One region of the Lysinibacillus sp. Ag94 genome, then DNA from elsewhere that is predicted to be linked to it. Evidence: riboswitches for the same ligand, from Rfam matches in the RefSeq annotation. Region 1 holds a riboswitch; each other region holds the start of a gene.
What was found. A riboswitch is a leader RNA that binds a small molecule or an ion and turns the genes downstream of it on or off. The one in region 1 is predicted to bind cobalamin.

Region 1 (10,518 bases):
CAGCTGCTGTTGAGGAGCAATATTGGCTATTAAAGAACATGCTAAAGGATGTAGCAATGGAGCCAAGTGAGGAAGTTGAAAAATGGTATCGAGGCTTTGGAAAAATGAAATGAGTGCAATTTCGCAGGTAGAAGTTTTAGGTTGATACGTTATTTAATATAAGTATGAAAAAGGTTGGTCAAAACTGTCAAAAATTTAAAAAGCGTAAGGCTTCTTCTCTTCATAACTTACCCCTCCTTAAAACCCCATAATAAAAAGATATTTGGTATTGGTAAATATTTACTTGTTTAATTATAAATATAAGAAGACTTGTAAAGTTAATAAAAATTTTATGAGAAAAAAGGTGATGTGAATAACGACATTGCCTTTTTTTGTTGTAGAAGCTTGTATAACCAATGTCTAAAGAGCACATTGTGACTTGTAAAGGTTTTGTATAGGTCGATATTTTATAGTTAAAAGTCAAGGAATCTGTCGAAAAACTCCAGATATCTTGGAATAGATATAGTTCATACAAGGAGGTTGAGAAGTTCTATTCATAAAAAACTATGACACTTTTTTCAAGGATTGGAGGTACAAACTTACAAACTAAAAAGCAACCAATATGGTAGAAACGATTGCTTAACAGATTTCTTGCCACAGCATTAGTCAAGAGTAGCGTTCCTTGTGGTACTCCACAAAAAGCAAAAGCAGCTCCTACTGTTAGTTAAGTAGGGTCACATTGGGTATATATGATGGACTTTGATTTTGTATCTTATAGAGATATTGAAAGTTCAAAAGTGATAGCGGTGCAAGAAGCAGAAATAAATTGAAAACAACTAGAAGTTTTTGATGGAGGTTTAAAAGTGCAAACGAAACAGAAGAAATGGTGGCAACGTTCTTTAGCATTGATGCTCTCGCTCATACTAATCGTCAGCAGTTTTACGATGATAGGAGTTCCTGAGAAGGTGCAGGCGGCGGAGCTTCCTAAGGAAGTTTATGTAGCTAACAATGGTGATGATGCAAATGGTGATGGGACTTCAGCGAATCCGTATGCGACATTGAACAAAGCTTATTCAGCTATTCCTATCAATGGTGAGGGAACTATTTATATCAAGGATGATATTGAGATAGGTAATGACAATACAAAATATACTACATTTAATGCAAACAAAACAGTTACACTAACTTCAGAAAGCTCGACTCCTGCTGTAATTCAGCGTACTGGTAACCACAGCACTCCCTCATTAGATGTAATCGTAAATGTTAAGGGTGGTACACTTATTTTAAAAAATATTATTTTTGACGGTGGTGCCCAAAGATCTCCCGCCCCTGCGCCCCGAGGAAGATTATTAAATGTTGAGGGAATTAATGCAAAATTGATTATTGATGACGGAACGATTATACGTAACAATATCACTGGAAATGCCATATATATGTTTCCTGGAACTATAAAAATGATTGGCGGAAAGATTGAAAAAAATGGTAATTCCACAAATGATAGCAGTGCAATCATTTTAAGTAATGCTGCGTCAACATTCGAGATGACTGGAGGCGAAATCACCAGCAATATTGGTGGTGGAGTTGATGTGAACGCTGGTAAAATTTCTATTTCGGGCGATGCAGTCATCACGGGGAATACAAAAGGGGAAGCTGAGCAAAATGTTTATTTGAAAGCCCCTTCACTTCTTACTTTAGACGGTAACTTTACTGGAAAAGCTGGAATTACCGCTCAAGATCGTATGATTGTGGGAAGTCAGTTTGGACAAGCAACAGAAGCCGGTTTGAAAGGGCTTGGGAATCTACATGCCGATAACAATCCAGATCTTTTTGCTGCCTATGATGGAGCGAATAGTTTGATATGGGGGGCATTGGCTTTAACCTCGCCAACAGGCACAGTGACAACAGGTAAACCAACATTTACAGGTACAGCCGCACCAGGCTCGGAAGTTACTGTAAAAGTAGGAGATATCACCTTAACAGTAACAGCAGATGCAGATGGAAACTGGAGTGTAACACCAGACACATATATACCAGATGGAGTGTATCCAGTAGAGGTAACCGCATCAAAAGGTGATATAAAATTCGGACCAGTAACAAAAGAAATTACAGTAGTTACACCAGGTCCAGCTGGTGTAAATGGTGCAGCTCTATGGTTAAGTGCAGATAAAGGAATAACTGCTTCCAGTGGTTTCGTCAAGACATGGGAAGATCGTAGTACAAATAATAATAGTTTCGTACAAGGGAATGTTAGTAAACAACCTGTTTTAAATGATGACAGCAACCGATTAAACTTTAACAAAGCAGTGCAATTCGATGGTAAGAATGGTACTTTGGTAGATTCGGATGGTATTCTTGATAAAAAGACTTACCATGACTTTAATGTATTTGTTGTGGCGAAAAATAAAACAAACTTAGCTAACAGTCTTTTTTGGCAATCAGTACCAGGTAGTGGCGCTAGTAACAGAATACAAGCTCATATACCTTACGGGGATTCAGGAACAATGTGGGATGTGAATGGTGGCGGTACTCGTGTTATTGCTAAAGCTAAAATAGATGCTACACCTTATATTTGGAATCTGAACTACAGTAATAATCTAAGTTTAGCTACTGAGGATAAAGGCGTACAGTCCATCTATCGGGATGGACAGAGTCTAATAACTGCACCTAATCGAACTACTCAAATTACAGGTAATAAAGATCCGATGACAATTGGTGCAGAAAATCAAAATGGAGCTGAGAAAAATTATTTTAACGGGCAAATAGGCGAATTTATCGTTTATACATCCCCTTTAACAGCTCTAGATAAACAAAAAATTAACTCTTATCTAGCAATTAAATATGGAATATCGTTGATTGGTACGAGTTACTTATTCTCAGACGGTACAACAATCTGGGATAAAACAGTAAATTCGGGTTATAGCGATAACATTGCTGGTATTGCTCGTGAAAATGCGCAAGACCTGCATCAAAAACAAAGTCTTGCAACAAATGATACATTAGGACTGATTATTGGTATTGGACCGTCATTGTTCGAGAAAAACGAAGCGATTGCTGATAATCTTTTAATTGATCACCAAGCATTAGTTTGGGGCGATAACGGCTCCGAATTGAAATTTACGAAGCAGATTGGCAATACAGGAAAAAATCATGCTGAACGTATTTGGAAAGTGCAAAATACGGGTAGTATTGGTGAAGTAAATATTGCGATACCAAAAGCTTCTGTGCCAACTGGTACAACATTATTAGTAGGAGCAAGTGAGGCAGATTTCACTACTGCTACAGCTTACCCAATGACTACGGAAGTGACAGTTGCTGGTACAGAATACTATGTAACAAAAGCAACATTAGCAAACGGACAGTATTTCACATTCGCTGCACCTGCTCCAAAACTTGAAAATGCGGCACTTGAGCAAGCACAAGCAGGTGGCAATCAAATTACCCTGACGTTTGACAAAGACATCGTATTGACTGATGGAGCTGGCTTTACGATTACAGTTGGTGATCATAATATTACAAATGCAACTTTTAAAGTTGATCCAACTGATGCGAAGAAAGTCATTATTACATTGCCAGATGGGACAGACGTAACAGGCAAAGAAGTAACAGTCAAATATGATGCTACTCAAGGTAACTTAAAAGGAACAAGTGGTGTGCCTGTAAATGACTTTACAGTAGATGCAACAGCACAAAATCCAGTCGTTAATAAAACAGCACTTGAAAAAGAAATAGCAAAAGCTGAAGCTTTAAAAGAAGCAGACTATACAGCAGAAACATGGGCAGTTTACAAAGAAGAATTAGCAAAAGCTCAAGCTGTATTAGGAAAAGGTGATGCGACACAAGCCGAAGTAGATGCAGCAGAAGCAGCATTAGCAAAAGCGCGCGAAGCGTTACAAGAAAAACCAAGTGTTAATAAAACAGCACTTGAAAAAGAAATAGCAAAAGCTGATGCTTTAAAAGAAGCAGACTATACAGCAGAAACATGGGCAGTTTACAAAGAAGAAATAGCAAAAGCTCAAGCTGTATTAGGAAAAGGCGATGCGACACAAGCCGAAGTAGATGCAGCAGAAGCAGCATTAGCAAAAGCGCGCGAAGCGTTACAAGAAAAACCAGGTGTTGTTAATAAAACAGCACTTAAAGAAGAAATAGCAAAAGCTGAAGCTTTAAAAGAAGCAGACTATACAGCAGAAACATGGGCAGCTTACAAAGAAGAAATAGCAAAAGCTCAAGCTGTATTAGGAAAAGGCGATGCGACACAAGCCGAAGTAGATGCAGCAGAAGCAGCATTAGCAAAAGCACGCGAAGCGTTACAAGAAAAACCAGATGCTGTTAATAAAACAGCACTTAAAGAAGAAATAGCAAAAGCTGATGCTTTAAAAGAAGCAGACTATACAGCAGAAACATGGGCAGCTTACAAAGAAGAATTAGCAAAAGCTCAAGCTGTATTAGGAAAAGGTGATGCGACACAAGCCGAAGTAGATGCAGCAGAAGCAGCATTAGCAAAAGCACGCGAAGCATTACAAGAAAAACCAGCTGTTGTTAATAAAGCGCTACTTCAAGCTAAAGTAGATGAAGCAAAAGGTTTAGTCGCATCAAAGTACACGCCAGAAACATGGGCAAACTACCAAAATCAATTAAAAGCAGCCCAAAAAGTATTAGACAATGCCAATGCAACACAAGCAGAAGTGGATCAAGCGTTAGCTGACTTAACGGCAGCCAAAAATGCTTTAAGACCTGCTCTCACAACACCAGGTCTAGGCTCATTAGTACCATCACAAGGTGTATTAAGTCCAAGCTTCTCATCAGAAGTGACAAATTATACAATGAACGTCGATTATGCAACATCACAATTATCGTTCTTAGCAACACCAATTAACCAAGGTGCTTCAGTGACGACAACTGTTAATGGGCAGCCAGGTACTCTTGAACAAATTCCACTACAGGTAGGGGAAAATGTAATTGTCATCACAGTGACAGAATCAAATGGTAATGTGAGACACTATACAATTAAAGTATATCGTGAAGCATACACAGGCGGTGGAGGTGGTACATGGACGCCGAATCCAACACCACCAACAACGACTGAACCGGGCACAACAACAACGAAAATAAAAGTGGCATTAGAAATTGATGGCAACAACCCACTGGAAAAAACAACGGTGGAAATTGAACGTACAAAACATGCCAGCGGTGAAATCACAGACTTCGTGGCATTAACAGAAGCGAATGCCCAAGAAGCTGTAGAAAAAGCACAACAAATTGGCAATAACATCGCACGTATCGTCATTCCAGATGTTAAAGATGAAGTGGATAAAGTAACAGTAGAAATTCCAAAGCACTCTCTAAAATTACTACGGGAAAACGGATTATCGTTAGAAATTGCCACAGAGAATGGATTGATTGCGATTCCACTAAGCTCGATGAACGGTGTGGATGACAACTTCTACTTTCGCTTAGTACCTGTGAAGAAGGAAAGTGAGCGCAAGGCAATTGAAGAACGCGCTAGAGTGGAAAAAGTTGTCCGTGAAACACTACAAAGCAAAAATGTACGTGTAGTAGCTCGTCCAATGACGATTGAAACGAATATGCCTAGTCGTTCGGTACAAGTGACACTACCACTAAAAGGCTTGAAAGTGCCAACAGCCTCAGCAGAACGACAAGCATTTTTAGAGCGTCTTGCGGTGTTTATTGAACATTCGGATGGCGAGAAAAAAGTTGTATTCCCTGTAATGGTGACAATGCCTAATGGAGAACTTGGTTTACGCTTCACAGTGGACAAGTTTAGCACATTTACAGTTATTCAATTCGAGAAATCAACAGTAAGTAAGCATGAGGCTTATATTAAAGGCTTCCCGAATGGTACGTTTGGTCCTGAGAAAAACGTGACTCGAGCGCAAGTAGCAACGATGATTGCACGTATCTTAGGCTACACAGATGACCAAACAGTAGATTATGCACCATTCAAAGATATTCCAAGTAATCATTATGCAGCAGGAGCTATTGCATTTGTGAAAGAGCGAGGCATTATGAACGGGGATATGAATGGTAATTTCCGTGCAAGCGAGAACATTACACGTGCACAAATGGCAACAGTGGTTGCGAACTATAAGCACCTACAAATAGAAGAAGATGTAGAGTTAACATTCAACGATACAAAAGGTCATTGGGCACAATGGATTATTGAAGCAAACCGTACCGCCGGCATTATTAACGGTCGTCAAGATGGAAGCTTCGCACCAGACGAGCACCTAACACGTGCGCAAGCGGTTGTCATGATGAACCGTATGTTTGAACGTGGTCCATTACATGGTGTCACAAAACCAAGCTTCTTAGATACTCAAGCAACACATTGGGCATTTAATGAAATTGAAGAAGCCGCAAATGCTCACGCTTATATTATTAATGAAGATGGGGAAGAACACCTTTCAAAATAATGAACAATAAATACAAACACCTCTTTAATGGAGTGTTGTAATTATTGTGAGAATCAAAAGGTACAACTATGAAAAATGACTAGACATCCTTTGTCTAGTCATTTTTCCGTTTAGCCACTTTTTTAGAAACTGTAAATACAGATGTATTACTTGTTTGGGTGTAGGTACTTGTGATTGCTGTTCTCGTAATGTTTCAATCCTGGCATGGAAGTCCTTATAATACCCTCTTATTAGTTTAGTCTATTTAATGTAGACGAGGGTTTTTCTTATACATTCGAGTTGATATAAAATTGAAGGAGTTCGTTATTGTTTGGTAAAATGTGTTATGATTGCAATATGCAAGGAGGGATTCATATGTATCGAACAATAGCACCTCCAACAATGCCTTTACAGTAGAATCTGCTGTTTAGGCATTCAATAAAAGCTTGCTAATTCTCAATAGATTCTACTGTATATCGAACACTATATACATGTAGAAAGTAGGAATTAGAAATGAGCGGAAAACTATCTTTTATATTATCAATGATTATTTTTGGAGCTGTCGGTGTTTTTGCAAAATATATTAAGTTGCCTTCAAGTGAAATTGCCTTTTGGATGAGTCTCATTGGCTCTGTTTTTTTACTATTGGTGTTCCTTTCTAAAAAAGAAAGATTTACGAAAACAACTATTTTGCAAAATAAATGGCCGTTGGTACTTTCGAGCTTTGCCTTATGTGGTAATTGGATTTTCCTTTTCCAGGCGTACAAGGAAACAACCATCGCCAATGCAGCTCTAAGCTACTATTTTGCTCCAGTACTAGTGATTTGTTTGTCACCTATCATTTTAAAAGAAAAAATAATATTGAAAAAAATTTTTTATGTTTGTGTTGCATTAGTAGGACTGTATTTTATCGTTCAAAGCCAAACTACCGAAACAAACGAACATTATATTGGTATTGTCTACGGCCTTATTGCAGCTTGCTTCTATGCAGTAGTAACATTCACCAATAAGTATATTCGTGGATTAAAAGAGCCTGATAATACGATTATTCAACTTGCTTTAGCAGCGTTATTCCTTGCTCTTTACCTTTTTGGGACTAATGGGTTCCAAGTAATGCAAATCGATATAAAATCAATTAGTTTACTGATCGCATTGGGCATTGTCCATGCTGGAATCGGCTTCTATCTGTTCTTTTTTGGAATGCGTCATCTAAAAGGGCAAAGTATAGCTATATTAAGCTATATTGATCCACTAACATCATTAGTGATTTCGACGATGATTATAGGAGAAAAAATGGCAACCCTTCAAATAATCGGCGCTATTCTTTTGCTCAGCGCAACATTTCTGAGTGAATTGGATAAAACAAAGACGATATCACAACAATAGATGGACAGGAAGCTTCCTAATGCCTTTTTGGCAGTAGGGAGCTTTTTCGGATACGGAGCATAAAGAGTTGAAAATAGCCATATCAAATTGAAAGGTGTAGAGCCTGATGTGACTAAGAAAAGTTTGCAAGAAATATGCAATTCCACTAATATATTGACACAAAAACTACTTTGACGTAGATTTAAAGTAATTGCATAAAAGCATTAGGTGCCCATTGCGGGAGAATAGGGAATAAAGTGAAAAGCTTTAGCGGTCCCACCACTGTAAAAGGGAGTTTCATAGAGAATGCCACTAGCATCGTTCTGGGAAGGTTCTATGAAATGTTGAAATTGAGCCAGGAGACCTGCCTATCTGCTTCGGTTATATAGATGATGGAAAAGTCTGTAGTTTATTTGTTATGGAATAAACTACAGGCTTTTTATTTTTTCTCTAAATCATTCTTCAAGTTACAAGGGCAAAAAAGAAAGGGGAAATTTTCAATGCAATTATTACAACAGACGATTCATAACATTCAAAGTGCTGACTACAAAATGATGGAGAAGGCACGGGAACGCATAGATGCACTTTGCAAGCCACCTAGAAGCTTGGGGAAACTGGAGGCCCTTGCTGTGCAACTATCCGGAATTACAGGCGAACTATTTCCTGCGATTGCTAATAAAGCAATTATTGTCTGTGCAGCAGATCATGGAGTTTGTGATGAAGGGGTTACATCTAATCCACAAAATGTGACAGTCTTTCAAACATTAAATTTTCCTAGAGGAGGAACTGGTGTCTGTGCTATCGCAAAAATCACAGATGCAAAAATTGTTACAGTTGACATTGGCGTAAAAGAAGATATTCCTCTTGATGCTGGTGTTATTGTAAAAAAAATTAAATATGGCACAGACAATATGGCAAAGGGCCCTGCTATGTCAAGGGAAGAAGCCATTCAATCTATTGAAGTAGGAATTGAAGTAGCTACGGAAGAAATAAAAAATGGGATAAATGTACTCGGGACAGGTGAAATGGGTATTGGTAATACAACACCGAGTGCTGCCATATTATCGGTTCTTCGTGAATGTCATCCGAATGAAGTGACAGGCTTCGGTGCAGGTGTTGGACCAGGGGGAATAGCGCATAAAGTACAAGTCATTTATGATGCTATTGCATTAAATAAACCAAATCGCGATGATGCTATAGATATTCTTGCAAAAGTTGGTGGATTAGAAATAGGCGCTATGGCTGGGGTGATACTTGCTGCCGCTGCATATCGTAAACCTGTTGTTATTGATGGTTTTATTTCTACCATCGCTGCCCTTATCGCTTACGAACTTGAACCTAACGTAAAAGACTATATCATTCCTTCGCATGCCTCTGAAGAACCAGGTGCAAAAATTGCCGCTGAAATGCTCGGAGTTGAACCGATGTTACAGATGAATATGCGATTGGGGGAGGGCTCTGGTGCAGCTTTAGCCTTTCCTATTTTGGACGCAGCATGCTCTATGATGAAAAATATGGCTACTTTAGAAGAAGCAATGTTGCTGTTGAAAAAGTAACTTTATTTGCAGATCACGGTGTGTGATAAACGAAGTCATGGATAGAACCGTCAAAATCGTGGATAGAACAGCCGAAGTCGTGGATAGAACCATCAAAATCGTGGATAGAACAGCCGAAGTCGTTGAATAGAACGGTCAAAGTGATGGATAGAACCGCTAAGAAAAATGAATTTAAAAATTCAAGCCCAAATTCTCAGATTTGGGCTTTTATTATGCAACAGTTTAACTATGCTCTATTCAACTTCCGTAACGGTAGACGCCATTTCTTCATATATGAAAGTATTCTTAGTACTGTGATCACACCAAATAATACATATAAAAAGATATCCCCTGAAAATAGTTGAAGTCCTATGATAAGCCCGGCTAGTGCTGCCCAAACACCGTAGATTTCATCGCGGAGGACTAATGGTTGTCGTCTAGCTAATAAATCACGAATAATTCCACCACCTGACCCTGTTAAGACAGCAGCTACAATAACGGCACTAATAGGCATGTCGAGCTTCACAGCATAAAGGGCACCTTGAATCGCAAATGCCGATAATCCAATAGCATCAGTGACATTGCCCCAACGATGCCAATGCTGAATGAGTCGATGTGGAAATAAAAAAAAGAGCGTAATAGCTGCAATGGCAATTTGGAACATTCTATCCTGCCCCCACAGTGTTGTTACAGGTAAACCTATAAGTAAGTTTCGTATAGCTCCACCACCAAAAGCAGTTACGATACCGAGTATATATACACCGAATAAATCGTATTCTTCCTCCATTGCAATTATTGCCCCGGAAATTGCGAAGGCAATTGTGCCAATGATACTAAAAACCTCCCAAGCCAACCCTTTCACCCCTTATGTGAATAAATCATTTTATGTTGTTGTAGATTAGTTACTGTATCTACAAGTTTTCGCAAAAAAAAGCATCGACTTATGATTTGGAATTATCAGATACTAAATATTTTATTATAGCAGAATTAAAACTTTAAGTTCGTAATTCAACTTCTTTTCAGCAAATGTTTTGTGTAACGTAAGTGAAACGGCAGTTACAGAAATATCCCAGCACTATAGGTGGATGAGATGAATGCGGATTTAAGTTACTTAAAGGTATCCAAACACCCTGTGCCTGTCGCAAAAGCATAGCTAAAAAGAAATGAAAGCCTTCGTTGGATGTCACGTAATTATGCCGAGTCCTGATCTTAGTGCCTAATGAAATTAG
Region 2 (10,518 bases), 680 kb from region 1:
TATTTCGATAGCTGTTGAAGATGTATAGTTGTCGCAAAATTCATCACATAAAATTGAGGCAATATGGACAAAAGGATCGACAAAACTAACAATAGATTTTATTTCTAACCCAGTTTTAGTTAAATTATAAATTTCATCTTTCATGTCCTCTATATTCGAAGTATCAATAAGAATCATTTTATGAATATCTGGGTAGGCTTTTCGCTGTTGTAATTGCTTTTTGTTGTTTGTAAAAAGGACAGTATAATAACCTAGGTTTTCTGCTGCTCTTGTTGCTTCACGACTTGACCCGGATTTGTTAGTGCCGATAAATATAATTGTTTTCAGTTATATCACTCCTTCTATTGTTCGTTAGATACTTAATCAACTATATATATATGCGAAGAAAGTGATTTCTTCTAGTTATGTATCTTGCATCCATCCAAGCAACTTTTAAGAAGTTACATATACTAGAGGGGAAAGGAGGGGAGATTGATATGAAGCCTCTTACGGTGCAGGATTTAAAAGCGATAACTGCAGGCCAATTAGTGCAAGGGTCGGACGAAGTGTTGATTCAACATGGAGCTTATCGACTGAAGCAAGTGAAAAAACCAAATACCGTCCTTTTTACAAATAAGCGTATTGTGAACTGGAAAGAGTATAAGTCACTTTATCCTATAGTGCTTGTAACCGATAGACGATACAGTCAAAATGAATTACCTGAGCAAATAATTATGATTAGAGTAGAAGATTCAGATGAGGCCTATTGGAAGTTTGTAAATTTTTATCGTAATCAATTTAATATCCCTGTAGTAGCCATTACGGGTACTTCTGGAAAATCGACGACGAAGGAAATGATCAAACATATCCTTTCTGCAGAAAAAAATGTAGTATCCACGCCACTTAGTAGTAATTCTAGAACTGCTTCTTTACAATATTTACTGAATATTGATGATCGTACCGATGCAGCCGTTTTTGAAACTGCTGTTGGTTCACCGGGGGACATCAAACTTGCGGGGGACTATTTCAAGCCGACTATTGGGATTATTACAAATATTGGGGCACACCATTTGAATTATTGTAAAACTTTAGAGGGGTATATCCAAGCAAAGGGTGAAATGCTGGACATTATTAGTCCCACAGGCTCCTTAATCCTTAATGCTGATGATGTCAACACCAGTAAAATAGATTTATCAAAGTTTCAAGGACGCATTATAAAAGTAGGTAAGCATGAATCCTGTGATTTTCAGGCAAGAAATATTCGCTACCACAAAAATGGTATGCTGTTCAATGTTTATCACAAGAAGAAACTCTATGAAATCTATGTACCAGGTTTTGGCGAGCATCAAGTATATAATGCGCTCACGGCAATTGCAGCTATTTGTGAAATGGGTTTGCCGATTTCTTTAGCAGCTGAACAACTGCAATCATTCCGAAAATTAAATAAGCAGCTTCAGGTGTTTAAGGGCATTAATAATTCCATATTACTAGATGATACATGGAATATAACGACTACTTCTTTGGAGGCAGGATTAAAGGTTTTGAAGGCTCTCGGAGAAGGCAAGAAAAAGATTGCCATTATTGGGACGATAACAGATTTAGGGTCTTGGGGATATATAATTCACGAACAAGCGGGAGAATTAATTAGTGAAATTGGAGTCGATGTACTGATTACAATAGGGGAACATGCAAGTATTATGGCGCTTCACGCCATTGAGGCAGGAATGAGTTCACCGGTGTATATTTTTAAAAATAGTACGCGCGTCTATAAATTGTTAGAAGAAATTGTAGATGAAAATACAGTTCTTTTCATTAAAGGTGATATGTATAGTAAAGAAGTTTCTAAGTTGGCAGATGATTTAAAAATAAAAAAATCTTCAACTTCTGAATAGATTTCACCTAAATAAATATTATTTTTTATCATTTACTAGAAAGAGCATATTTATAGTTAATTGCTAGAAATGCATAAACTATGATACGCATTTATTCAGAAATAATTTTATAGAAAGGGGGCGTAGTTAACTTGCAACATATAAGTGTGAGCGATATAAGAAAATTATTACAAGGAGAATTATTAAGCGGTTCTGAACACTGGTCTGTTAAACATGCAATTTATTATAACCGACATGAACTGACTCAAAATCATACACTTATGTTTGTTAGTAAAAGTGATCAAATTAACTGGCAAGAAATAGATCGAAAGGGACCATCTCTTGTCATTTCTGATAAATCATCAGAGGAATTGAAAAATGCGCTGAAAAATACGACCGTTATACGCGTCAAGACTATTTTGCATGCCTATTGGAAATTTATGGGACATTACAGAAATTTATTTCAAATACCAGTCGTTGCTTTGACCGGAACATGTGGTAAAACGACAACGAAAGAAATGATTAAACATATAGCTAGTAAGGAATGGAATGTTCAAGCATCTGTCAGTAGTAAAAATGAGCCACGGCAATCCTTACCGTACTTGACTGGAATTGATCAGAATACAAAAGCAGCTATCTTTGAATTAGGGCTAGGTAATATCGGTAATATTAAACACCAATGTATGATCTATCAGCCTACGATTGGTATTATTACGAATATTGGTGTCCATCATTTAGATGGATGCAATAATCTAGATGGCTATATCAAGGCAAAGGCTGAAATTGTAGAAGGAATAAGAAAAGATGGCACGTTAATCATTAATGGTGATGATGAAAACATTAAAAAAATCCCCCTAAATAAATTTAAAGGAAAGATTATTACCTTTGGCGTTAACGAAAAGGCAGATTATCAAGCTACGAATATACAATTTACAAAAGGCGGCATGAAATTTGTACTAAAAGTGTCAAATAACAAATACAATTTATTTGTTCCAGGATACGGAGAACACCAAGTATATAACGCATTAGCGGCTATAGCTGCCGTAAAGGAAATGGGACTTTCCATTGCTGTTGCAATTTCGCAATTAAAAACGTTCAAAGCGATGGCAAGACACTTAGAATTTTCTACAGGCATCGGTAAATGTACTATAATAGATGATACTTGGACAAATAACCCGACTTCTGTTGAAGCGGCACTAAAAGTTTTAGATACGATAGGAAAAGGGAAGAAAGTAATTCTTATTTTAGGTGACATTAAGAGGTTAGGAAATTTCGAAGAAAAATATCATCGAGAAATTGGCACAATGGTTGCGAAAAGAACTATTGATACGCTTATTACTATTGGCAATAGAGCAGAAAATATTGCGAACCAAGCGTTGAAGGACGGCACCAAGGCAGATGTTCATAAGTTTAAAGATGTGACAGGTGTTTTAGATGTACTAAAGCAGAAGCTTGATAGTGAAACCATTGTCCTTATTAAAGGTCCAATGTCTAGCAGATCTATGATAGAATTTGCGAATCAGTTAAAACGTAAATAATTAACAAGCTGGGACATAACGAAAAGGCTCCTTCATAAAGCCAAATAATCTCTAAATTAACAAAACACGATAACTAGAAAAACCGAACTATTCCGAAACACTTCATAAGCGTTTCATTGGATAGTTCGGTATTTTTGTAGGGCTGAAATACATTTGTTCCAGCAAACATTAATTGTGTTGAGCATTGCAAATTCAAGTATTTGAAATGATGCTAGTAAACGTTCTTAAAAAACACGTTTTGCTGTAATATAATGCTCTTTATAATAGTCAACCATTAGTACTCTTGTAGTAATACCACTTGAACTTGGAATGATAATACGTTGATCTCCGGCATAGATAGCTACTTGTGAAGGGTTTTTAGAGCCTTTAACACTATTAAAGAACACTAAATCACCCTTTTTTAAATTGGTACGTGAAACCGTTGTTCCAACATTCATTAGTTGCTTTAAATTGGTTGTACCAAGTTTAACGCCACTTTTACGATAGACGAAATCTACATATCCTGGCGCTGTAAAGCGAAGACTTGCTTCATTATTTGTTGAGCTCATCGTTACTTTATTTTTATAATTAAAGGCGTTTTCAACAATCTTATCGCCTTTCGTTGCAGGATTAGCTGACAGTAATGAAGGTAATACTCTACGTGCCCCTACATAATTATCTTTATAATATGGTTTACTATTTAAATCAGAAATCACAATATTTTGCTTAGAATCAGCCATATGAATCATTTTGTTGTTTCCGATATACATACCAACGTGGTCAGGGTCTGTCCCAGTTTTTTTACTCTTAAAGAATAGTAAATCACCTTTTTGTAATTGATTTCTGTTAACCGGCGTTCCTTGCTGTAACATATAATCTTCATTATAAGTTGCAAGGTCAACACCATTTTTCTCGAAAATGTACATAATAAATGAAGCACAAGAAAATTTATAAGGATATGTAGCCTTGTATACAGAATTGCTGTACGTTGCCTTACCAATTAAGCTTTTTCCAGTTTGAATTAGTTGATCTGCTTTCGCATTAACAGCTTGTGAGTTATTATAGGCATTTGTTGTTGCAGCCTCAACTTCTATAGGTTGAACAGTTGGCTGTACCATCCCCACTGTGCTAAAACCTATCGTCAATGCTAATGTTGTTGTTAAAAATCGTTTATTCATGTTGTTAATTTCCTCCTGAAGCTATTGTTAGGATTAATCCTAATTTGGTTTGTCACTGGAATTAATCGTAGCATGAAAAAGTAGGGCTTCTTTGAGGAAATTGTTACCACGCTGGATGGGGATTCGCTGTAAACACCTTATATAAAAGGCTTCATCGCCTTAATTTACAGTTTTATTACAAATGTTTCAGTTGGGTGAAGTGTTAGTGGAAAACGAAAGTCAAAGGGGCAGGAAGTACAAGCTTTTTTATGCGTTGAAAGTAGGCATTGAAAGACTAAACGACAATCATACTTATACATTACCATGGAATACTTAGCGATAGTTCGTCTTTGGGATTTAGCGAGAAATAGCGGTTCCATGGAGTGAGTGTTGAACTGTTTCGCACGGCTGTTCCACGCTTACAACTAAAGATAAGTAGTTGCTATCACTATAAAATAGTGTGAAATGAGATGTCAGATCTAGGCTTCGGGAATTTGATTAGAGAGGAGAGTGAGCATTGGGGATCAGCGTCACAAATGAGACACTAGAGCGCAAGCGAGATAGGTCTCGAACGCCCCTAGTACTTCTCATTATGCTTACAAATTTAGGCACTGCCTTTGTGTGTGGATCTTTTTTGCTCTTTAGAAGGCTGATGACATTATGTTAAAACGGCGTTGCTTTGCTAAAGATTTACAGCATGCCTTCCAGTCAACTGTTTTCCTTAAATTTCTTGAATCATCTCTACTCTATTACCGAATGGATCTCTAAATTCAAAGCGTTCAAAATGAGGAATAGGAACTGAATCGAAAATTTCTATATGATGTTCGGCTAATACCTTCTTCCAATGTTCTATATTTTCAACTTGATAAGCAATATGAGCTTTTGTCGTTAATCTATCAAAGCCATCCTCTGTCCCCACATGTACCTCTTTATTGCCGACCTGTAACCAAAATCCACCTCGTCCTTTCAACGAATCAGGCTTTTCAAGTTCATGTAGTCCTAATACTTGACAGTAAAAATGTTTCCCTTTTTCTTCTTCACCTTTTGGAATTGTTATTTGAACGTGATGTAAGCCTATCACCATTTTTCCCACTCCTTTAATTGTAATCGATACTTACTTCTAGGCTAATATTGTCAAATCCTTTAATTTGACGAAGGAATAGTTTTTTCTCACGAATGTGGCCTTTGTAAAACCAGTCATGACAAATAGGGAACAAGCCCATAATAGCCATGAGGCGAAATATCGATCTAAGACAGCCGATAAATTGGGAAACATATCGTCGAAGACTAATAACACGACTGCATCGATAAGCATTCCAGGTAATGCGATGCAGATTGCAGCCAGTAATCGCTCTGTACCTTTTATTTTTTTATAGAATAAATCGGTATTGTCGCTAGCCAAACGATTGGAAAAGCTACAATGTAAGTAGCTATCATGAGGAGAGGTTCTTTAAAGGTAAAAAAGTAATGCCCTATCAATCGAAACACGGCACTTGCTACAAACCAAATGCCAAAACCCCAGCATAAAAAGAATCGCATAGTGTTCCTCCTCTAATTATTTTCCTAGACGATGCAATGTCTCAAGGATTTTTTCTAATTGCTGATAAAATATAGCTACATCGAAATCGTCCCGCATCATCACTTGTATGGCCAAGCCATCAATTAGCGCGTTGAAAAAAATGCTCCAAGTTTCCATCGACACACCATCAATTGGTGATGTATCCCATAATTTATTGAAAATATTGCGCAAATGTTCATTTTCGGCCGCTAAAATTTGTCCTATTTGCTGTCTAATAGTCGGGTTCGTAAAGCCATAGACGATTAAGGTAAAAAATAATTTATGATAAAAGGCATCATTTTCATATCGACTTTTTGCAGAGAGAAGAGCAGATTGAATCATTTCTTGATCGGTCGTCAAAATCTCATGCCAAGAATTTTCACAGATGTCTTGAACTATTTCGAGAATGATTTGCTCTTTTGATTTGAAATGATAATAAATAGTTCCTTGTGTTACACCAGCTTGCTCAGCAACAGCCTTTAAGGTGAATTTTTCAATCCCTTTTTCTACTAAACTGTACTTGGCAGCCATTAATAAATCTGACTTTTCGATACCAGTAGGCTTTGCCATTTATTGACACCCCCATTGTTATTAGTTAGTTAGATAACTAACTTAAAAATAACAAAATATACACTCATTTACAAGGGGTATTTTGGTAATTAGATGTGTGGGGCTCCTAAGTGTTGGATTGAAATATGGAAATAAATCTACTTTTCTGAAAAATGTGTGTTATAGTAAAACATAATTAAATAATGTGTAAGAGTTGGTGCCAAATGAAAGTTTGGCTTAAAAGGGAAGTCGGTGCAAATCCGACGCTGTCCCGCAACTGTATATCGGAGCAAATCACAATTGCCACTGGGAAACTGGGAAGGCTGTGAGGCGTGTTGATGAGAAGCCAGGAGACCTGCCAATTTCTAGTACACACCAAATACCTACGTGGAAATAGGTGGTGAGATGTGACCGTATCGGCCCTGTGCGACAAAGAATCATGCGATATTTTGTAACAATTTCGTATTGTTTTTTCATAGCTATTTTTAATTTGCGATAACAGCCATTTTCCAAAAAAAGGAGAGTGGCTTTTTTTTACTTCTTATTAGAAGTTAACGCCTCTGTTACGGAATCAGAAAGAAGAGCGAAATGACCGACATCATGTCGGCCCTCGTACTGGGCTCAAGCACATAGGCCGATTCCGGACTCAATAATGCCGAGGCATAATTAATGAATAGGAGAGATGAACATGATTTATACAAGTACTATAGTTGGTTATCCGTATATCGGAGAAGATCGTGAATGGAAAAAGGCTTTAGAGGCTTTTTGGAAAAATGAGCTTTCAGAGGGTGAATTTTTGCAGAACTTAAAGGATATTCGTCTAGCCCGAATTACCAAGCAGCTTCAACTCGGAATAGACCTGATAACTGTTGGAGATTTCACCCTTTATGACAGAATGTTAGATACGGCAATGATGTTTGGCTTAGTTCCAAAGCGCTTTGATTGGCAGGGAGGCAAAGTTGATTTACAAACATACTATGGGGTAGCTCGTGGTAGTAAAAAAGCCGTGGCTAGTGAGATGACGAAATGGTTTAATACAAATTATCATTATATTGTGCCAGAATACGATGGACAAGCTTTGCAATTAACAGAAAATAAAATCTTGGCGGATTTTTTAGAGGCTAAGGAAGCGTTTGGTATTACTGCAAAGCCTACATTGATTGGCCCTTATACATTTTGTCAATTAACAAAAGGCTATGACAAAATATCGCAGATTACATTCATTTTAGCATTACTACCACTTTATACGCATGTCATTAAGGAGCTCGTGGATGCAGGTGCACAGTGGATTCAATTAGAAGAACCACTTCTTGCCACAACATTAGATGAAGCGGAAGTTAAACTTGTTCAAGAAATTTATACACAATTAGCTGTCTCAGTACCCGAAGCTAAAATTATGCTACAAACCTATTTCGAATCATTAACAGCGTATGAGTCAATTGTAAAACTTCCTGTTCGTGGGATTGGGTTAGACTTTGTGCATGGCTACGGTAAAAACATGGAGGCATTACGTCAATTTGGCTTCCCAAAAGATAAAATATTGGCTGTTGGTATTATTAATGGAAGAGATATTTGGCGTTCCAATCTAGCAGAAGTTAGCTCAACTATTAAAGCTATTGAACAGCTAAGTGACGCAAAAGAACTATGGATTCAATCTTCATGTAACTTACAGCATGTTCCAATTACGACTACACTTGAAACGAAGCTTGAACCAGTTCTTAAAAATGCCCTCGCCTTTGCGGATGAAAAATTAGTTGAAATTATAGAAGTAACAAAATATTTACAGGGCCAAGACAGTCCCTCAAATTACAAACTATCGGAAAGTATGAAGGCGATTGAAGCTTTGAAAAATCATCCGATTCGTCAAAATAAAGATGTTCAAAAAGCGGTTCAAACAGTGTCGATACAAGACTTTGAACGCCATAGTGATTTTAAAGCACGGCAAAAGATTCAACAGCAAGCATTGCAATTACCACTGTTCCCAACGACAACAATTGGGAGCTTTCCGCAATCAGATGAAGTCAAACGTACACGAAGTGCATGGCGTAAGAAACACATTACAAATGAGGATTATGCAGTATTTGTAGAACATGAGACAAAGCGTTGGATTACTATTCAAGAGGAATTAGATATCGACGTTCTTGTGCACGGTGAATTTGAGCGCACAGATATGGTTGAATATTTCGGCGAAAAACTAACAGGTTTTGCATTTACGGAAAAAGCCTGGGTTGTTTCATACGGTTCCCGCTGTGTGAAGCCACCAATTATTTACGGTGACGTTGCATGGGATGCACCGATGACAGTCAAAGAAACAGCCTATGCCCAAAGCCAAACGAAACGCTATGTAAAAGGTATGCTTACGGGTCCTGTGACAATTTTAAATTGGTCCTTTGTACGGGATGATATTTCTCGAAAGGATGTAACGTATCAGATTGCTTTGGCACTTCGAGAAGAGGTGAAAGCACTTGAAGCTGCAGGTATTGCAATTATTCAGGTTGATGAACCAGCATTACGAGAAGGCTTGCCGCTCCGTAAAGAAAATTGGGGAACGTACTTAGAGTGGACGGTAAATGCTTTTAAACTTGCTACATCTAGCGTGAAGGATGAAACACAAATCCATACACATATGTGCTATTGCGAGTTTAATGATTTTATCGAGCCAATTAGTGCATTGGACGCTGATGTTATTTCCATCGAAACGTCACGTAGCCATGGCGAGTTAATTTCTTCTTTGCAAGTCAATCCGTATGAAAAAGGAATTGGGCTAGGCGTTTATGATATTCATAGTCCACGTGTACCGAGTGAAAAGGAAATGCTAAGCATAATGCAGGATAGTTTACAGGTTTTATCAAAAAATCAATTTTGGGTGAATCCTGACTGTGGTTTAAAAACAAGGAAGGAGCCAGAAACGATCTCAGCATTGATGAATATGGTAGCAGCAGCAAAAACACTTCGTCAACAAGTACAACAATCTACATTTTAAGATCTAGTTATAGTTAAAAAGTCTGAAAGCATTTTTCAATCATACAAAAGAGTCCTTGCTATAAAATAACTAAACAAAAAACAGAAGAAGAACCCCGTAATAGTGCCACGTATAGTAGGGTATATTGTGCGGAGATAAGAAAGGGGTTAATCCCTAAATCATTTGTTTAATGACTTTTTGGATAACCCCGAATTTTTACTCGTTAATGTTGTGGAAAATAGTCTTGGCTGATTTTCATTATTTTAGAAGCTGAGATAAGAATTTCTTCATTTGCTTTAAAATATGGGTCTAAAATATTGTAAAAAGATCACCATATTTCCCCTTATTTTATTAAGTGCTTGATACTCTTCATAAAGTTATATTAATCGCTTACTATAGGCCTCACTAACAACTCAAAGTCAGACATGTATTCTTCAAATGTTTGAGGCTTTTCAAACGGATTAATCAGGTATTATAAAATTGTAGGCGTAGTTTAGTTGGACAGAATAGATTTAGATAAAAAAATACAAAAGTGGAGGAATTTTATGAAAAAAGGAAAGCAACCACTAGTTATTGCTATTGCTGCGGTTTCTGGCGGAGGAAAAACGACTATATCGACGCACCTAAACGAAAGATTACAAAATTCTAAAATACTATTTTTTGATGAATATGATTTTGATGGTCCTGATGATATTATCGATTGGATTGACAATGGAGCTAATTATGATGAGTGGAACTTGGCTCCTCTAATGAGTGATTTAGAAGTATTACTAACTGAACCTTTAAATTACATAGTGATGGACTTTCCGTTTGCCTATAAACATTCTAAAACAAGTAAATTCATTGATTTTACTGTGTTTATTGATACTCCTTTGGATATTGCTATGGCACGTCGAGTATCTAGAGATTTTAAGAATAGTACTGT
Region 3 (10,518 bases), 1.5 Mb from region 1:
GAGCAATGTGGTGGGATATTTATTAAATTTGGTCAGGTACTTTCTACTCGTAAGGAACTGTTTTCGCCTATTTTTATTGACGAGTTACAGAAGCTACAACATAATGTGAAGCCTTTATCGTCAGAGCAAGTAACTCAAATTTTAGAAGATTCACTTCCTAAGCCTATGAATGAAATATTTGCAAGCTTTCAAATGGAGCCTATTGCGGCAGCATCTATTGGACAAGTACATAAGGCACGATTGAAAAATTTTGATGAAGTCGTGGTGAAGCTACTACGTCCAGAAGTAAAGGGAATCATGCGAGACGATCTCGATATTTTAGAGGAGTTTGCTAATTGGCTTTCAAACAAATCTACATGGGCTGAGTCGCTTGGTTTTCGAGAGCTAGCTAAAGGATTTGGCGATGGGTTGCGTGAGGAAATTCATTTAGATATTGAAGCTCGTAATACATTGCAGGTGACGAATGCTCTTGCAAAAAGCGATTATAAGGTGAAGATTCCTAAAATCTATACAGAATATTGTAATGAAAATATTATTGTCATGGAATACGTACGGGGAAAAAGCGTTGCAAATGCTGCGGCTGAATTTAATCGATTAGAAAATGATCGTAGGAAGTTTGCAAGGACTGTTTTATGTTCTTTCATTGAACAAATGCTTGTTTCGGGTATATTTCATGCAGATCCACATCCGGGAAATATTCAGATTGATGAGATGGATGGTACACCGATCCTTCTTGATTTTGGGGCTGTTGGTCGTTTGGGACCTACACAACAAGAGGGCTTAAAGCTAATTTTAATGGGAATTCATCTAAGTGATTCAAATACTTTATTTGACGGCATAACGTTATTGGTAGAAAATGCAGATCATGCAGATCGTGCAAAGATAGAGCAAGCAATTGATCAAATTCTCTTGAAAATTTCTTACGTGGATCGAATTCCGACAGAAGAATTAATACATGCATTATTTACGGTTGTTCGTGATTTCGGTCTTACTTTCTATCCAGCAGTAGGTTTAGCGCTGCGTTCATTAGTAACATTAGAGGGGACATTACGGGTAATTGACCCGGATTTTGATATTTTCACGGAAGCGAAAGAGTTTTCATCTGCATATATGCGAGCATCCTTCCTTAAGCCATTTAAAGAACCGATGGCAACGAAGGAACGTTTACAAGAAGAATTAGCAATGCTTATTCCGGCATTGCACAAAATGCCTAGACGAGTTAATCAGCTCATTCAACGGGTGGAGAGCGGGAAAATTACGTTACATCACGATGTTTTTTCGGATGAGGATAATGCTCGTTTTATTACAAATTTGTTTTCCCGTTTAGTCTTACTTCTCGTTGGTATTACCTTTGGGATTATTTCTGTAGCACTTTTAGCAATCTCGCAATTTATTCGTGACGCGTACGCTGTTTACTTAAATACAGCTGCATACTTGGGCTTGTTTTTATGTGCCATTCTTTTAGTACGCCTTTCTATCCAAGCGCTACGTTCTATGAGGCAATAGGAAGCACCAGCTTGGAAACATATTATTTGCGACAAGATGAGGTAGGGGAAATGCTCCCTTACCTTTTTTTTTAAATTCTTTTAGTCGATTACAGATGTCATTATCGAGCCATAATGGGCAAATGTTCTTGTGAAATATTACAAAAACATTACAAAACAGAATTTGGGTCTAATGGTAAAGCAGTTAAAAACGTTGTTATGTAGAATAAAATGTAGTTTTGTAGAATTTAATAGAATTTACATGAATATTACAAGAATGTTGCGAGTTTTACTAAACGATTAAAAAGCCGTGAAATAGTATAAAAGTTATGCTAATAATGCTAAACTTTAAAAGGCTAATAAAATATAAGAGAAAATAAAAAAATCGTTCCAGTGATGACATTAAAATACTAAGAGCGAAATTGACTAATGAAGGGAAAGAATAACGTGGGTAAGCGCAATAAATGGCGTAAGTCGATGGTGCTAGCATTAGCACTAGCTGGCGGCTTATTATTTAATACAGTTCAACCAACCGTAGTGCATGCAGAAGAAACATCTCAACAAATGATTGATAAGAAAGCTAAGATAGATACAGAGGTTAAAAAGCTACAAGAAGAATTAACTAAACTACAAAAAGAGATCGATGAAAAAGTAAAAGTATTTAACAAAGTACAAGCAGATATTAAAGAAGTTGATGCAGATATTGTAGATACTAAAAAACGTATTGAGCAACGTTCAGCGATTTTAAATGATCGTATGGCTGCATACCAAGCTCAAGATAATACTGTGGGCGTTTATTTAAATGCTGTTCTGGAAGCAAAAAGCTTTGCAGATTTAATGGACCGTGTCGTAGCGGTAAAAACATTAATGGATGCTGACCAAGAGTTAGTAGATCAACAAGAAGCGGATAAAGCTAACTTAGAGAAACAAAAAACAACATTAGATGAAAAACAAAAAGAGCTTCAAAAGCAATTCCAAGAGCTTCAACAAAAGGAAAGCGAAATGGAAGTAAAAAAAGCTGAAAATGAAGCGAAATCTCTTGCATTAAAGGCACAAATTGCAACGAAACAAGAAGAAGAACGTTTAGAAGCAGAACGTAAAGCAGCAGAGGAAGAAGCAGCTCGTTTACGTGCACTTCAAGCAGCTACTCCAGTAGTACAAGCAACAAATAACAACGTTAACAATAATACTAGTAACAGTAATACTAGCAACGCTAACAATAGTGGTAAAGCGAACAATGAAAAAGCACCACAAAAAGTCGTTGTTGGTTCTGGTTCAGGTACTGCATCTTCAGGTGATGCCATTTCAACTGCAAAGCAATTCTTAGGCCGTAGCTATGTTTGGGGCGGTAGCAACCCATCAACAGGATTTGACTGTTCAGGTCTTGTACAATGGTCTTACAAACAAGCAGGCGTATCTTTACCACGTACAGCATCACAGCAATATTTAGCAACACAACGTATTTCAGCAAGTGAAGCACGTGTAGGTGACCTAGTATTCTTCAGCTATGGATCAGGCATAGCGCATGTAGGTATTTACTTAGGAAATAACACGATGATCGATGCTCAAAATAAAGGTGTTGTCATTGAATCACTTGATTGGTGGAATCAATATTTAGTAGGCTTCGGTCGTATTCAATAAGCCCTACTATTATATAGACGATTTAAATAGCGAAAAGGTCATCCTTGTAAAAAAAATTACAAAGATGACCTTTTTTATTATTTGACGGTATTTAAGGTCCTCCGAGTAAAAATCATATAGTCGGATATAAATCCATTAATTTAAAGCTCGACTACGCGATGAATAATGAGTAAAATAACATCTAAGATGAATAAATTTACATAAGTAGATATATTTACTACTATATTACCTGTTACTAAAATGAAAATAGAGCCGATGTAAGGTATAGCATCAATTATCCATATAAATGATTGTCATCTTTATAGCCGAAAGAAATGTTTTCTTGCATATTGATACTCATTTCTGATAATTTTGAAATATAATTAGAAATCTCACTTTGAAATTAAACTGTTTGTGACTTTAGTTTCGTAGTAGTAAAGTAACGAATGATGGAAATTAATACAACAAGTTTGCCATTTTTGCGTTCATAAAGGTAGGGATGAATCATGGAAAAAGAGATTTTGCAACTTTTTAGTAATTTAACAGAGCGTGACCTTGATATTCAATACAAATCATACGAAGAATTAATGAAAATTATGCAGGAACCAGTTGATTGGACATATTCAGTTTGGGAACAACTTGTTCAGGCTCTTACATATAGAAATGGACATGTACGTGCAAGTGCTGCACAATTTTTATGCGCATTGGCGGCAAAAAGTGATCCTGAAGAAAGAGTATTAGAGGACTTCTTAAAGATTTGGGCAGTAACGTATGATGAAAGAACAGAAACTGCGAGGAAAACTTTGCAGGCGATTTGGAGAATAGGCTTAGCAGGGCAGGTACAAAGAGATTTAGTCGTGTCATATTTGGCTAAAAGATTTCAAATATGCTTAGACGAAAAGCACCCGACATCGATACGCTATGATATTATTGTATCTTTTAAAAAGCTATTCGATGAAACGAAAGACCCGAAATTACTAGAGATTGCACAGCGATTAATTGAAGAAGAAGAAGATGGTAAATACAAAAAGAAATATAAGAATGCCATCGGTTAAAAGCTGTAAAATAGCTGTTTTTGCGCAAATGCTTTCGTTGAGAGCTAGCTTTTATACCATCTATCTATGAAATATAATACCTGCACGAGCATATGAAATGCCCGTGGGGTAATGAAAACACCCGCGTGCATATGGTGATACCTGCATGATCTTTACCCATCGTATTTGTTTATTCTAATTCCACATCTATTTTTTCCTATTAATCTATGATAAACTGCATAACAAGTGAATAATTCTTGCAGAATAAGGGTGCTGAACTATAGCATAATCGGGAATTCGGTGAAAAACCGAAGCTGTTTCCGCAACTGTAAGTACAGTGAATCATAAAGATATACCACTGTCGAATGAGCTGATGGGAAGGTTTTTTATGACGCACAACATGATTGAATGTAGTGAACTGTACAAGCCAGGAGACCGACCTTTGTTTGAACGTATGATAACTCTTCGGAAGCTAGGAGAATATGCGGCAAATACATAGGCTATGCTGTGTCTATATGACACTATTTATGTTATTTTCGTTGTTTCCTTAGGAATGGGAACAACGTTTTTTTATGTACACTATCTTTCACCGGAAGAAATCCTAAGAAGGTGTGAATAAAGTAGAATTTTCCACGAAGGAAAGCGGGGACTTAGATTTGAAAAAAGATGCACGTTACTCTTGTTATCCATTTATGCGTGAAAAGGCATCAACGGTAGATTTTGAAATTCGAACAGATAGCCTGACAACACATATTGGCGTCGCTTTAGCGGCGGTAAAAAAGGAAACAGTGGAGGTAGTAGCAGATGATTTACTAGCCATTTTACCAATGGCTTACCATGTAAATGGGTCAGTACGAGGTAAATTGGCTGTAACCGAAGATAATTTGACTTGGCTAAGTGATCGCTATGATTTCTATGTTAGTCATGTAAAGGATGAAATACAAAACTTTGTATTACCTCAAGGGACAGGGGCTGCTACTGCATTACATGTATGCCGTAGTGAGGCGAAAAAATCCTACCGTGTTTTGCACAAAGTATCTGAAGAACGGGAAGTACCTGCTATTCTCTTTGACTATTTAGGATTGCTAGCCAATGTGTTTTTCGTAATGGCTGTCTATATGAATCAGCATGCTAGTATTGCTGAAATACCGTTTATTAGTAAGTCATACCCGATGAAAAAGAAAAAGGAGAATCAATGAAATGAAGAAAATGTTTAAGCTACAATGGCTTTCTGTGTTGATGCTGGCCCTTGTATTAGTTGGCTGCGGCACGAAAGAGGATACAAAAAAAGAAACGGTTTCTAAGGAAGATCAACAAGTTGAGAAAACTACTAGCTATAAAGTTAAGGATGACCGTGGTGTAGAAGTAGAGTTTAATGCAGTTCCTAAAACTATTGTTTCATTACAACCGAGTAATACAGAGATTTTATTTGCGCTAGGTGTGGGAGATAAAATCGTAGGTGCAACGGAGTATGATACGTATCCAGAAGAAGCGCAAAAAATTGAGCGTGTTTCTGATTCTGTAAAATTCAACAGTGAGCGTATTTTAGCACTAAAGCCAGACGTCGTAATTGCCTATACGACTGGTGGAGATGAAGAAAATTTAAATGCATTAAAAGGCCTTGAGGATGCAGGTATTAAAGTGTTTGCCATTCAATCAGCTAAATCATTTGATGATGTTTATGGGGATATCGAACAAGTCGCAACGGTTATGGGCATCAAAGATAAAGGCGACAAGTTAAATGAAGATATTAAAGGTAAAATTGCCGATGTCCAAGCGAAAGTTAAAGATGTGAAAGAACCGAAAAATATCTATTTAGAAATTAGTCCAAAGCCAGACATCTATACAGCTGGTTCTGGTACATTCCAACAAGAGATTTTAAATGCTGCAAATGTTAACAACGTTTTTGCTGACCTTAAAAGCTGGGTCAAAGTATCTGAGGAAGATATTATTGCGAAAAATCCAGATGTTATTTTAACAACAGTAAACTATGTGAAAGACCCAGCGGCAGAAATTCTTTCCCGTGATGGATGGAATTCAATCACTGCTATTCAAAATAAAGCGGTTTATTCAATAGATACTGATATTTCAAATCGTCCAGGTCCACGAATTGGCGAAGCAGTTGAGTTAATCGCAAAAGCAGTATACCCTGAGTTATTTAAATAGTTTTATTGAAAAAGCGTATGTTGAAGCTGTCCTATATGGGCAGCTTTTTTGCTGATCGGATAAGGTGGATAACTGCTCCGCTTTGATGAAGAAGTGAACGGATGAAGTGGATAACTGCTCTGCTATGATGAAGAAGTGATCGGGTGAAGTGGATAACTTCTCCGCTTTGATGAAATAGTGAACAAGTAGGGGTGGATAACTGCTCTGCTAGATGAAGAAGTGATCGGGTGAAGTGGATAACTGCTCCGCTTTGATGAAGAAGTGAATGGGTAGAGTGGATAATTGCTCAGCTATGATGAAAAATGACCAGGTGAAGTGGATAACTGCTCCGCTATGATGAAAAATGAACGGGTGAAGTGGATAACTGCTCAGCTATGATGAAAAAGTGACTAGGTAGGGTGGATAACTGCTTAGCTAGGATGAAGAAGTGATCAGGTATAAGGCCACATTCTCCTCCTCAATAAAGCACTCAAATCCCTCTTATCGCTCGAAGTAGTATATGACATTTCCTAGTGTGAAAATTGGTATTATATCGGATTGTTTTATAATATAGAAGTAAGAATGCTTGCTAACAGAGAGAGGTGCAGTGAGTGAAACAGTTTGATATGAAGATTGTTCCGTTTGAAGCAGTTTATAATTTTCGTGATATGGGTGGTTATAAGTCGAGAGATGGACGTGCTGTTAAGAATGGTTTGATATATCGTTCAGCAGCACTTGGTAAAATGACGAAAGCAGATAAGGAGCTATTTAAAACGCTTGGTGTGAAAACGATTTTTGATTATCGAGACAACCATGAGGCTCAAAATAATCCTAATCCGGTATTTCCGTATGCCCAGTATATTCAAATGCCAGCAAAGGGAAATCATGCGTTTGAGATGCCTACAAACACTGGTGGAAAAGATTTTTATAAGGTTGTAAGCCCAGAGATGTTCCGAGAATTTTATGCGCAAATGCCTTTTAATAATGCTTCGTTTAAAAAGTTAATAGCAACGATTCAGCATCCTGAAAATTTAGGGCTTGTTCATCATTGTGCGGTCGGAAAGGATCGAACAGGTATTGGCAGCGCACTTATTTTACTTGCTTTAGATGTACCTGAGGAAACAATCATGGAGGACTATTTAGATACAAATGTACATTTAAGTCCCTTAGTAGAACGAATGGCTCAGACAATTCAGCTAGGTTATAGCGATCAAGAATTGCAGCAATTTTATGCTTTAATGTCGGCCCGTGAGGACTATTTACAAGCGGCATTTGATGCAATGGATAATCGATATGGCTCTAAGACTACTTTTTTAGAGCAAGAGTTTGGTTTAACAACAGAAAAACGTAAGCAATTGCAGGATCATTACTTAATATGATAAGAAACCCTTTCGCATAAAATTGTGAGAGGGGTTTTTACGTATTCTACTAACTTCATAATGTTTCATTATAAAAACTCTTTACACCTTAAAAATCTATGATAAGATACTATATATTTTTATCACGCTGTAACGGGTAGTCATTTAACTGTACCGAAATAACCGCACGTAATTTTTATGAAGTGTATAGGAGAAGTTGAAATTGTCAGACATAGTAAGAGAAAGTGATTTAAAAGAGACAAATAAGTTAAGCTTGTTCCATTTAACGTGGCCGATATTTTTAGAAGTATTTTTATTTATGTTAATGGGACTAGCAGATACTTTTATGCTCAGTGCTTTATCAGATAATGCAGTATCAGGGGTTGGTGCAGCCAATCAGTATATTCATATTGCCATTTTAATACTTGAAGTAGTTGGTAATGGTGCTTCCATTGTTGTATCTCAATACCTAGGTTCAAGGCGCTTTTTTGAAGCTGCGAAAATTTCCGCTTTAGCAGTAACGATGAATTTGATCGTTGGACTAATGATGAGTGTCTTATTTTTCTTCTTTTCGAGTCATTTAATGACCATGATGAACTTGCAGGGAGAAGTGCTTAAATATGCCCAAAGCTATTTAGTAATCATAGGAAGCTTTATTTTTTTACAGGCAATTATAAATGCGTTAGCAGCGATTATCCGTGTACATGGATGGACAAAGCAAACGATGTATGTATCACTAGGTATGAATGTGTTACACGTTGTATTAAACTACGGTTTAATCTTTGGTAACCTAGGATTACCGGAGTTAGGTGTAAAAGGAGCGGCAATTTCCTCAGTTGTAAGTCGGGGATTAGCGGTTCTTGTGTTTTTCTGGCTGTTGTATCAAGTGATGGAAGTAAGAGTAAAGCTAGCGTATTATTTCGAGTATTCAAAGGAATATGTTCGAAAAATATTAAATATAGGCTTACCGTCAGCATTTGAGCAGGTGCTTTATCAGTTTTGTCAGATTGTCTTCCTTTATTATGCAACGTATTTAGGTTCAGAGACACTTGCTGCAAGACAATATGCTATGAATATTTCGATGTTTACATACTTATTTGCGATTGCAATCGGGACGGGCACAGCTATAATTATTGGTCGAAATGTCGGTGCTGGTAAAAAAGATCAAGCTTATCATCAGCTTTGGTTAAGTGTACGAGCAGCTTTTGCCTTTACGATAACTATGGTTGTAGTTGTGACGATATTTCGTAAACAACTAATGCACGTTTTCACTGATAATTCAGAGGTAATAGCTATCGGAGCATCTGTCTTAGCATTAAGCATTCTACTCGAAACAGGGCGTACAATGAATATTGTTGTTATTAACTCGTTGCGTGCCTCAGGGGATGCAAGATTTCCGGTGAAAATCGGTTTCTTATCAATGGTATGTATGAGCCTTCCACTCGGGTACTTGTTCGTATTCGTTTTACATTGGGGTTTAGTAGGTATTTGGTTAGCGATTTCAGCAGATGAATGGATGCGAGCCATTATTGTATACTTTAGATGGAGAAGTCGTAAGTGGGAGCGTTTTGCACTTGTTTCACCTACAGAACAACAGGAGGCGAATTAATGGGAGCACTTTCTAAAAGAGCTGCAGGGGCAGCCTTAATGGATAAAAATATAACACTTTTTGCTTGTCCAATTTGTCAGGAGTCAATGAGTGTATTTGAGCAAGGGAGATTAGTATGTTCCTCAAATCATTCTTTTGATATTGCCAAGCAGGGCTACGTCAATATGCTGACACATGGTGCGATTTCTAAGTACAGTAAAGACCTCTTTGAATCTCGAAAAGCGGTTATTGATAGTGGCATCTATGATTTAATAGAAGATAAAATCAGAGCGCTAATTGCAAGTGCAGAAACCGTGCTTGATACAGGGTGTGGTGAGGGTTCACATTTAGCCCGTATTATGAAAGATAAAAAAGGTAACAGTATTGGCATAGGTATTGATATAGCGAAAGAAGGCATACTTGCTGCATCCCGACACTATCCAGAGCAAATTTGGTCTGTTGGTGATTTAGCGAAAAGTCCATTTGCAAAATCAAGCTTCGATGCCATATTAAATATTTTATCGCCTGCCAATTACGAAGAGTTTAAACGTTTATTAACCGAGAATGGTTGTGTTGTTAAGGTTGTACCTCAAAGCGGGTACTTACATGAGCTTCGATCACAATTATATGCGGATTCTACTAAAGAGTCCTATTCGAATGAACAAATCGTTGCACGCTTTAAAGAAAGCTTTGCCGATGTTAGTGTAGAACGTATTACGTATACGGTACCACTAGCTACAGAGCTTGTACCAGCACTGCTTGAAATGACACCGATGGGCTGGCATAAAAAAGAAGGAGTCAATATCCAGTTAACTGAAATTACGATTGATGTTGATGTATTAGTGGGAAGAGTCTAGTTATTTCACATGCAATTGCGATATACTGGTCTTTTCGATTACAATGGGAATAACTATTGAATAAGGTAGGAATGAAACAGTGTATAAATTTATAGCAAATGTTGTCAAAGTGATATTAAAATTAACGGGTTCAAAGGCGCGTGTATATGAGGAGCACAACTTACCGAAAGAAGGTGGGTTTATTATTGCATGTACACACACAGGCTATGTTGATATTTTAAACCTTGGAGTTTCAATGGCTCCTCGAGAAATTCACTTTATGGCTAAAAAGCAATTGTTTGATATAAAAGGCCTTGGCTGGCTTATAGAGCGTTTGAATGCCTTTCCCGTTGACCGTGACAATCCAGGACCAAGTGTTATTAAAATCCCTTCACAGTTATTGAAAGAGGGTAAAATCGTAGGTATTTTCCCATCAGGTACTCGAAATGCTGA

Region 2: another riboswitch for cobalamin. It lies ahead of metE (5-methyltetrahydropteroyltriglutamate--homocysteine S-methyltransferase); the one in region 1 lies ahead of cobT (nicotinate-nucleotide--dimethylbenzimidazole phosphoribosyltransferase).
Region 3: another riboswitch for cobalamin. It lies ahead of MY533_RS20220 (hypothetical protein); the one in region 1 lies ahead of cobT (nicotinate-nucleotide--dimethylbenzimidazole phosphoribosyltransferase).

The regions. Positions count from the first base shown of each region.
Region 1 is NZ_CP096780.1:1,191,092-1,201,609, forward strand. Features, by position in the region: gene MY533_RS05270 (response regulator) at 1-113, shown strand, start outside; gene MY533_RS05275 (DUF8202 domain-containing protein) at 843-6,410, shown strand; gene MY533_RS05280 (DMT family transporter) at 6,903-7,775, shown strand; cobalamin riboswitch at 7,964-8,141, shown strand; gene cobT (nicotinate-nucleotide--dimethylbenzimidazole phosphoribosyltransferase) at 8,255-9,310, shown strand; gene MY533_RS05290 (trimeric intracellular cation channel family protein) at 9,537-10,142, opposite strand.
Region 2 is NZ_CP096780.1:1,872,209-1,882,726, forward strand. Features, by position in the region: gene MY533_RS08455 (ATP-grasp domain-containing protein) at 1-327, opposite strand, end outside; gene murF (UDP-N-acetylmuramoyl-tripeptide--D-alanyl-D-alanine ligase) at 477-1,871, shown strand; gene murF (UDP-N-acetylmuramoyl-tripeptide--D-alanyl-D-alanine ligase) at 2,003-3,388, shown strand; gene MY533_RS08470 (C40 family peptidase) at 3,613-4,545, opposite strand; gene MY533_RS08475 (VOC family protein) at 5,246-5,608, opposite strand; gene MY533_RS08480 (DUF5367 family protein) at 5,645-5,926, opposite strand; gene MY533_RS08485 (hypothetical protein) at 5,887-6,063, opposite strand; gene MY533_RS08490 (TetR/AcrR family transcriptional regulator) at 6,080-6,652, opposite strand; cobalamin riboswitch at 6,830-7,009, shown strand; gene metE (5-methyltetrahydropteroyltriglutamate--homocysteine S-methyltransferase) at 7,320-9,614, shown strand; gene MY533_RS08500 (nucleoside/nucleotide kinase family protein) at 10,139-10,518, shown strand, end outside.
Region 3 is NZ_CP096780.1:4,278,496-4,289,013, reverse strand. Features, by position in the region: gene MY533_RS20235 (ABC1 kinase family protein) at 1-1,506, shown strand, start outside; gene MY533_RS20230 (C40 family peptidase) at 1,914-3,125, shown strand; gene MY533_RS20225 (hypothetical protein) at 3,611-4,159, shown strand; cobalamin riboswitch at 4,390-4,597, shown strand; gene MY533_RS20220 (hypothetical protein) at 4,795-5,337, shown strand; gene MY533_RS20215 (ABC transporter substrate-binding protein) at 5,339-6,304, shown strand; gene MY533_RS20210 (tyrosine-protein phosphatase) at 6,895-7,662, shown strand; gene MY533_RS20205 (MATE family efflux transporter) at 7,874-9,250, shown strand; gene MY533_RS20200 (putative RNA methyltransferase) at 9,250-10,086, shown strand; gene MY533_RS20195 (lysophospholipid acyltransferase family protein) at 10,166-10,518, shown strand, end outside.